Regions from separate parts of the Staphylococcus sp. HMSC068C09 genome, predicted to be linked through region 1. Evidence: riboswitches for the same ligand, from Rfam matches in the RefSeq annotation. Region 1 holds a riboswitch; each other region holds the start of a gene.

Evidence for each region. Region 1 has a riboswitch for thiamine pyrophosphate ahead of HMPREF2930_RS09585 (3-oxoacyl-ACP reductase). Riboswitches for the same ligand answer to the same signal wherever they lie in the genome.
Region 2: another riboswitch for thiamine pyrophosphate. It lies ahead of HMPREF2930_RS06150 (ECF transporter S component); the one in region 1 lies ahead of HMPREF2930_RS09585 (3-oxoacyl-ACP reductase).
Region 3: another riboswitch for thiamine pyrophosphate. It lies ahead of thiC (phosphomethylpyrimidine synthase ThiC); the one in region 1 lies ahead of HMPREF2930_RS09585 (3-oxoacyl-ACP reductase).
Region 4: another riboswitch for thiamine pyrophosphate. It lies ahead of tenA (thiaminase II); the one in region 1 lies ahead of HMPREF2930_RS09585 (3-oxoacyl-ACP reductase).

The regions. Positions count from the first base shown of each region.
Region 1 is NZ_KV813778.1:9,099-11,306, forward strand. Features, by position in the region: gene HMPREF2930_RS09580 (LLM class flavin-dependent oxidoreductase) at 1-130, opposite strand, end outside; gene HMPREF2930_RS09585 (3-oxoacyl-ACP reductase) at 194-943, opposite strand; TPP riboswitch at 1,067-1,168, opposite strand; gene HMPREF2930_RS09590 (solute:sodium symporter family transporter) at 1,436-2,208, shown strand, end outside.
Region 2 is NZ_KV813756.1:285,236-287,443, forward strand. Features, by position in the region: gene HMPREF2930_RS06145 (ABC transporter ATP-binding protein) at 1-372, opposite strand, end outside; gene HMPREF2930_RS06150 (ECF transporter S component) at 385-960, opposite strand; TPP riboswitch at 1,053-1,154, opposite strand; gene graF (glycopeptide resistance-associated protein GraF) at 1,442-1,561, opposite strand; gene auxA (lipoteichoic acid stability factor AuxA) at 1,714-2,208, shown strand, end outside.
Region 3 is NZ_KV813737.1:12,874-15,081, forward strand. Features, by position in the region: gene thiC (phosphomethylpyrimidine synthase ThiC) at 1-1,325, opposite strand, end outside; TPP riboswitch at 1,523-1,627, opposite strand; gene HMPREF2930_RS01520 (zinc ribbon domain-containing protein) at 1,816-2,031, opposite strand; partial or broken gene HMPREF2930_RS01525 (dihydrolipoamide acetyltransferase family protein) at 2,127-2,208, opposite strand, start outside.
Region 4 is NZ_KV813732.1:26,010-28,217, reverse strand. Features, by position in the region: gene thiD (bifunctional hydroxymethylpyrimidine kinase/phosphomethylpyrimidine kinase) at 1-490, opposite strand, end outside; gene tenA (thiaminase II) at 483-1,172, opposite strand; TPP riboswitch at 1,249-1,351, opposite strand; gene HMPREF2930_RS00740 (transglycosylase family protein) at 1,564-2,208, opposite strand, start outside.

The DNA.
Region 1 (2,208 bases):
GGGCTAATTCTTGATAGTATTGAATATCACCGAGACGTTCAATACTTGAATTGGGAAGTTGCCAAGCAGCTTGATGATGACCACATCCATAGATTAATACACCGAGATGAAGTTGATGTTGATGAGTCAATTTAATTTCTCACTCCAATGTTCATTTTATTTCTATTCTAAGATAAGGAAGACCAGTTATATATTAATTCATGGTTAAACCACCATCGACAGTAATATTTTGACCAGTCATACCATCTGCTGCTTCGCTACTTAAATAAGCAACCATATTAGCAACATCTTGTGGGGTAGTCACTTTACGTAATGGCGTAGTCTGTGCAATTAAATCAAAAACTTCTGGTGTAGTGACAGCACTAGCATCAGTTGTTTTAAGCAATCCGCCTGACACTACATTAGCAGTAATACCATATTGCCCTAATTCGGCTGCAATATTACGTGTGAATCCAATCAACCCAGCTTTAGCTGTTGTGTATTCATGATATGGTACAACAGGATGTTGATATAAGTTTGTGCCAATACTTACAATGGTGCCAGAACCACGCTCTATAAATTGTGGAATGACACTTTGAGTAACATTAAAAGCACCTTTTAGTGTACCATCGATTTGTTGTTGGTAGTCTTCCCATGATAAGTCTTTAAATGCCTTTTGCGCATTTGGATCAAATTTAAAATTAACTAATGCATTATTGACAACAACGTCAATTTTTCCAAAATGATGTGTTGCCTCATTAACTAAACGATCGACTTCGTCACGTTGTGTGACATCTGCTTGTAAAGCAATGGCGTTTTCACCAATATCATGTGCTAATTGTTCAGCTGCTTCACGACTTTGATTGTAATTAATGATAACTTCAAATCCTTGTTTAGCTAATGTTTTTGCAATGACCGCACCTAAACCACGGCTACTTCCAGTTACTAATACTGTTCTCGTCATAAATATCGTGCCTCCATTTACTTCATTTACAGCAAAAAAATATGCAACCTTCACATTAGGAAAGTTGCATTAAAATAGATATATCATTATTGAGAACAGTTTGACACATCTCAACAGGTCATCTTATTTTATACGACACTTTCCTACGCTAGTATAAGCTAGTTCAGGTTCAAAGGGTTTGAGGTTACACCTCATCTCAGTTTTAAAACACCCCTAGTGCATATGATTTAACTATAGTTTCACTTTATGACTTCTATTATCAGAAGTCAAGCGCTTCCATATGATATTCAACAACGTAAAAAATATCATCAAATTTAAAGATAATAATTTATTTATATAATAAATTTAAATATGATAATTGAAAATTAGATATTCTGTGTTTAAAATAAATAAGGCACAAGACATGTACATCATAGAATAGATTAGTTATCCAACGTTAAATGAAAGTTTAACGTTTTTTTATTTTAAAAAATAAGGAGAGCGACACGTATTATGAATTGGCTAGCAATTATTTTATTTTTAGCCGTTGTTATGGGGGTCAGTCTTTATGCGTTCTGGCGTTCAAAAAAAATAAAGACTGATAGTGCAGATGGCTATTTTATGGGAGGCAATAGTTTAACAGGATTTACGATTGCCTCAACGATTATTATGACTAACCTATCTACAGAACAAATTGTAGGGCAGAATGGTCAAAGTTATGGTAAGGGTATGGAAGTGATGGCTTGGGAAGTCACAGCTGCTGTAGCAGTTGTCTTACTTGCATGGATATTCTTACCAAAATATTTAAGGTACGGTGTGGATACCATTTCTGAATTACTTGAAATGCGTTATGGTACCTTTACTAAACGTTTCGTTTCTATATTATTTATTTTCACTTATGTTGTATCATTTTTACCAGTTGTCTTATATTCTGGTTCATTAGTATTTAATAAAATGTTTAGTATTGGGGAATACTTAGGAGTAAGTGATGCCACAGCAACGATTATTATTGCATTTGTCATTGGTGCAGTAGGTGTTATCTACTTATTCATCGGTGGTTTGTCACTGAGCGCATTTAGTGATTCAATCTATGGTGTCGGATTAATTATAGGTGGTTTGATTATTACAATTTTAGGTTTACATCATTTAGGTGATGGGAATTTTGTAAAAGGATTCGACCACATGGTCCAACGTACGCCTGAAAAACTAAACGCTTTTGGGGCCATTGATTCAGATGTTGTTCCATGGCCAACATTATTCTTTGGTATGTTCTTTAATAATTTATT
Region 2 (2,208 bases), on a different contig from region 1:
TGAATTATCCACATCTAAATCTACAGACGCAAGTGCTTTTTTAATTTGTTCATCCATGTCTTCTCTTGGCACTTTTTGATTTTCTAAGACGAAAGCTAATTCTTCGTAAACTTTTGGCATACAAAATTGTGTATCTGGGTCTTGAAAAATAACCCCGGAATTAGGATCAATGTCTAGTTCATCATATTTCATCGGTAATTCTATAAGATTAGGAACAATGCCACTAAGGACATTAAGCAATGTGCTTTTACCAGATCCTGAAGGACCTAGTAAAAGCACTTTTTCTTTATCTTTAATTTCTATATTTAGATTATCGAAAATTTTTCGATCACCATTTGGATATTTTAGACGTAAATTTTTGACTTTTAACACAATCATTTCCCCTTATAAGTTGTCGTAATCTTTTTGAGAGGCAGGACGGAATAATTTAGTTACTCCAGTTTGATCTAAGGCTTTTACAATTAAATAAGAGAGTATACCAGACAGTACAATACCACTAATAGCACGGAAAATGATGAAAAGTAGTAAGTTCCAACCCGCAACTTCGTTTAGATAGCCGTAAAAATAATCTACAGGGAAAGATACTAATGCTGTTACTAAACCAGCTAACATTGCTACCATTAAAGAACGTGATTTGTATTTAAAGATAGCAAACACAATTTCACATGCTAGACCTTGTAAAATGGCATATACTATAGTAGGAATATCAAATTTCCCCATAACAATAGTTTCACCTGCACCAGCAGCAAATTCAGCAATTAATGCAATACCTGGTTTAGGAATAATTAAGTAAGCCACAATAGCAGCCATAAACCAAATACCGTATGTAAGTTGCTCTAGATGTATACCAGCTACTTGAGCTAAATTATATGGCAACCACCATAAGTTATAAATGATTGCAAAAATAACAGCAATCAGCACCGTAACTAGAATTTCTGAAAGTTTTAAACCTTTAGACATAAAATAGTTCCTCCTAAAAAAACGCACAACCCTTCGTAGAAAAGTTGTGCGTAAATTTAAATAAAAATGCTATTGATTATTAAAAACATGATTTATTTAAGTTAACACTTTCCTACGCTAGTTTTTAACTAGATCAGGTTCAAAGGGTTTGAGGTTAAGCCTCATCTCAGTGCTATACACCCCTAGTGCATTTATATTTTATTTATTTTAAATGTATGACTTTTAATAGTAGATGTCAAGATGCTTTTAATCTATATTTAATTAAAAATAAATTATAATTAAACAGTTTACATATTTAACAATAAACAGTTTACATATTTAACAATTAAAATGTAATTAGTTCTAAAAATAATGAAAGAAAGTAGGATAGATTTATTTCCAACTCAGCCATCGATAGCCAATATATTAAAAATACCTGAGACAGCTTGTATGTCTCAGGCTTATTCATTAAATATTCTTAATGATGACATAAATAAGAAAATTAGTCTAATGTATTTTGAACATCTTGTTTAGTTTGTTCAATATCATCAGTTTTTTCTTCTTTTTGTTCTTTTAATTTTTCTTCATATTCTTTTGCTTTTTTTGCATCTTCATGTGTCATAGGACAACTCTCCTTTTTCATAGATTACTTTACAAAACTAATATACCCAATTAATAAAAGAATAAACTTCATCTCAGTCTAGAGAAGTATTTTATTTTTTATTAAAGACAAGAATAGAAAGTTCATATATAATTAATTTTGAGGTGAACTGTATGTCTTTTCTTAAGAAACACGCCGAGATTATCTATAGTTACTTGATCGGTATCGTTTCACTCTTCACAGGTCTCATTATCTTAATCAATTTGCCTTTAATCCATAAACTAAAAGATAAAGATAAAATTGATTTAAAAATACATAATATATGGGACTTTCTTAATGCATTTTTTAGTGAAATAATTAGAGTGATGAGTAGATTCATAGGCAACTTTCCAGTTGTAAGTGCAGTCATAATTATTCTATTTGGTATTCTAGTCATATTGATTGGATATACGTTATTTAGAACAACCAAATACGATTACGACATCTCAATTTTCTTTTTAGTTATTGGTATTTTATACTTCCTCATTACAATTACATTGATGACTCAAGTATATGGTTTTTGGGCAATTATATTCATTATTCCATTTGTGATTCATACAGGATATATTGTTTATAAAGATGAATTGTATCAAGAAAATAGAAAAGTTCATTATTTATGGATTATTATT
Region 3 (2,208 bases), on a different contig from region 1:
GCAATTTGAGCAGCACCAATGGCAGATGTAATATGGTCATATGCTGGTGCAATATCTGTTACAAGAGGTCCTAATGTATAAAATGGTGCTTCTTTACAATAAAAATCTGCTAAATCTTGGTTTTCTTTAATTTTATGCATTGGAATATGCCCTGGACCTTCAATCATAACTTGCACATTATGTTTCCAAGCAATATCCGTTAACTCACCTAACGTTTTCAACTCCGCAAATTGACTTTCATCGTTAGCGTCATAAATTGAACCAGGTCGTAAACCATCTCCTAGAGAAATAGCAACATCATATTGACTTAAGATTTCACAAATCTCATCGAAGTGTGTATATAAAAAGCTTTCTTCGTGATGTGCAAGACACCATTGTGCAATAATTGAGCCACCACGAGAAACAATCCCAGTTAAACGATCAACAGTTAATGGAATATAGTGAAGACGTAATCCTGCGTGAATAGTAAAATAATCGACCCCTTGTTCAGCTTGTTCAATTAATGTATCTCTATACGCTTCCCATGTTAAATCTTCTGCCACCCCATTTACTTTTTCTAACGCTTGATAGATGGGCACTGTTCCTACTGGTACAGGTGAGTTACGTAAGAGATACTCACGAGTTGTATGGATATTTTTTCCTGTAGATAAATCCATAATCGTATCTGCACCCCAATGTGTGGCCCAAACTAATTTTTCAATTTCTGCTTCAATAGATGAAGACACAATAGAGTTACCAATGTTCGCGTTGATTTTTACAGAGAAGTTTTTACCAATAATCATTGGTTCAGATTCAGGATGATTGATATTATTAGGAATAATCGCGCGTCCTCTCGCAATTTCTTCCCTTACAAATTCTGGTTCCACTTGTTCTCTAATTGCTACAAATTTCATTTCTTTAGTGATAATCCCTTGTTTAGCGTAGTACATTTGTGTAACTGGTGTATCTTTACTGCCACGTCTTGGTTGATATTCGAATGGATGAGCTACATAGTTTTTATGGCCTTCTTTTGAAAAACCGTTATCAATCGATTGAATACGGCGACCTTCATAATGTTCAACGTCTTCACGTGCTTCAATCCATGCATCGCGAACCTTTGGAAGTCCATGATTGATATCAACCTCATAACTGTCATCATGATAAGGACCTGCTGTATCGTACACTACGACAGGTTCATTTTGAAAACTACGTTGTTCTAATTGGGTATCAGAAAGTTCAATTTCTCGAAATGGTACAAAAATATCACTATCATTACCCTCGCCTTTTTTAAAAATACGTTTACTTGCTGGAAAAGTTCTTTTAAAATTGATTTTTTCTTGCTCCATTGACATTGCCTCCTAAATACTAGAAGGGTCTAAATATCACTGATTATATGATTCATAAAAAAAGCATTCAGCTTAATACTGAATGCATAAGAATAAGTGAATATATACGAAAATATATGTAAGTATCATAATGAAGAAAATGATTCATCGTTAAATTGACCTTTTCATCAAATTATGAAAACATCCATATGTCATTGTAAAGTGACTCACTGGCTTCCCTACGCTAGTATTAACTAGATCAGGTTCAAAGGGTTGGAACATGAAGTTCCTTTCAGCAATATAAAGCACCCCTAGCAGAGATTATTAAATTATAGGTTACTTAACCTATACTTATACAATGACTTAAAATCCCATGAATATCAAGTCAATATATTAAATAATTTTTACAACTTTTAGACATCCGAAAGTCTAACTTCACACAACCCGAAGTCTTACCCTTAAATTAAAAAAACAGCAACCACAAGGGTTACTGCTGTTCCATTCTTTTGTCTTATCCTCCAAAGAACAAATCAATAAAGTCTCTACTTCTGTTTCTATCTTGTTTATAAAATTCGGTATATCCACAATTTTTACAAGTTATCGTCTTAAAATTATTATGTTGTACATCTAAAAATTTAGACAATCCTGACCCTGTTGCAGATAATGTACCTTCTTCTACTTCTGTATGACCACATTTTATACAACCTTGATTTTGGTTTTCTGACATAGTGAATCACTCCTCTATCATATTTGTTGTTAGCTTACATAATACAATAACCCCCAAAATTGAGGGTTATTCATTAACTTGATGTTTCATGTTTTTTATAACATCAATAAATATGGATTTTCAATATATTTTGCAAGTACTTTTAAGAAATCAGCTGCGCCTGCGCCATCTAAGATT
Region 4 (2,208 bases), on a different contig from region 1:
TATGACCTGCTTTACGAATATTATCTTCAGTATCAATTTTCAAGCCAGTAATTTCTTCAGCTTCTGGAATGTTAGGAGTAACGACATCCGCTAATGGTAAGAGCGTTTTCTGAAGATGTTTTTTTGTTTCATCATCCATTAAGGAATCACCACTTTTTGCTAGCATAACTGGATCGATAACATAGGGAATATTGCTATGATTTTTTAAATACGTTTGAATCAGTTCCATCGTTTCATGTGTAGCAATCATTCCAGTCTTAATTGCGTGAGGTAATTCATCATCAAATACGCTATCTAATTGTTCTTTAACCCAACTAGTTTCTAGATTATGGATATGTTGAACTCCTTTAGTATTTTGAGCCACAATACTTGTAATAGCAGCCATTCCATATACGCCACAAGCATGGAATGATTTTAAATCTGCCATAACTCCTGCGCCACCAGAAGGGTCAGTACCAGCAATTGTTAACGCAATCTTAGGTTTATTCATGATTTGCTCCTCCAAAATCCCATTCTTCATCAATGTATGCCATATTAAAGAAGTGACGTTCATGTACAGTACTTTGTAAAAATGCTTCTTTAATTTCTCTTTTTTCCTGTTCGGTACAATGTTCTGTAAGTTCATTTAACAAACGGTCAAATACTTCAATTAAAGGTGCCATTTCAGTGCTATAAAAATCAAGCCACTTAGCAGTAAGTGCATCTCTATTAAGATTTGAATCTTCTAATCCCCATTTAGCAACCACTTCATATACGTAAGGACATGGTGCCATTGCAGCTATAGTGTATGCAGCATTTTCGTGTGTATAAGCATGATAATACATATGTTTAATGTAATGATCTCCACTAGGTGGCCACACTTTTTCTTTTACAATTTCTTCATAAGGTTCATTAATATAGTCCGCTAAAATTTCATGGGCTTCTACTTCGCCGTCTAACATAAATTCAATTTGCTCTACTAAGAATTTCACTTCTTTCATAGTAGGTGCTTTAGGAATAAGTAAAGCATATAAATTAGTAAATTCTTTTAAATAAGAAGCATCAGCACGTAAGTATTGGCGTACTGCTTGTTTTGATAATTTTCCCTTTAATAAATCTTGAATAAAACCATCATTATAAATCTCTTCAATAATTGGCTTTGACGCTTGCTTTAATTCATCTGAAAAACTCATTAACTATTCCTCCTTAAATAAAAAAACTACATTTCAACGTAGAAATGTAGTCAATATTCAAAAAAATAGAATGAATGAATATGTATTACTACTTTCCTACGTTGGCATTAACCAAATCAGGTTATAAGGGTCTGAATGCTTCATCTCAGCCATGTTCCATGGCTCCCCTAGTAGTCTTTAGTTTAATTTAACCATAACAAAACCATTGTTATAATTCAAATAAAAAAGATATTCATTGAAATAAGTTTAATTCATACAACTATTATTATAAATATAATAAATAAAGAATAGTACAGAAATCTTTCTAAATTCAGTCATTACTATCAATATATATAAAAATGCCTAAGACAACTCATATTGTCTCAGGCACTAGTAAATTATTTATTAAGTTTTACGCTGTAACCCATTGAGATGGACCTGCAGTATTATAAAGTTTTACTGCCGCAGCATCTTGAACACTTTCAGGTGCTTGTGCTGGTGATACACCTTTATATTGTGCTGGTGCTACTGAATCCCAAGTAGATTGTAAGAATTGATATTTACCTGCTGCACCAGAAGAAGGGTTGATGGCATGAATATCTCCACCTGATTCGCGTTGAGCGATTTGTTGTAAATGACTATTTACATTTACAGATGAACCACTTGTTGATTGTTTAGGTTGATTTGTAGTTGCATTAGCAGGTGCTTGTTGTGTTTGAGTTGCTTGTTTAGTTTGTGTTGTTTTTGGTGCTTGTTGTGTTTGAGCTTCATTTGCATAGTGTTGACTTACATTTGAAGTTGAAGCTGATTGATTTATATGATTATAATTATTATTTTGGAAAGATACATTTTGTGCTGATTGAGTTGAAGCTACATTTTGATTAGCACTATTTACAGTTGAACCGTTTGATGGATAATATTCCCATTTAAAATATGTTCCATCTGACCAAAAATGATAAGTTTTACCATTTAAATTAAATTGGTAATTATAAGCTCCTTCTTGAATAGGATGTTGATTTAATGATTGATCGTTAGATTCCGCTAATTGAGCTAATTT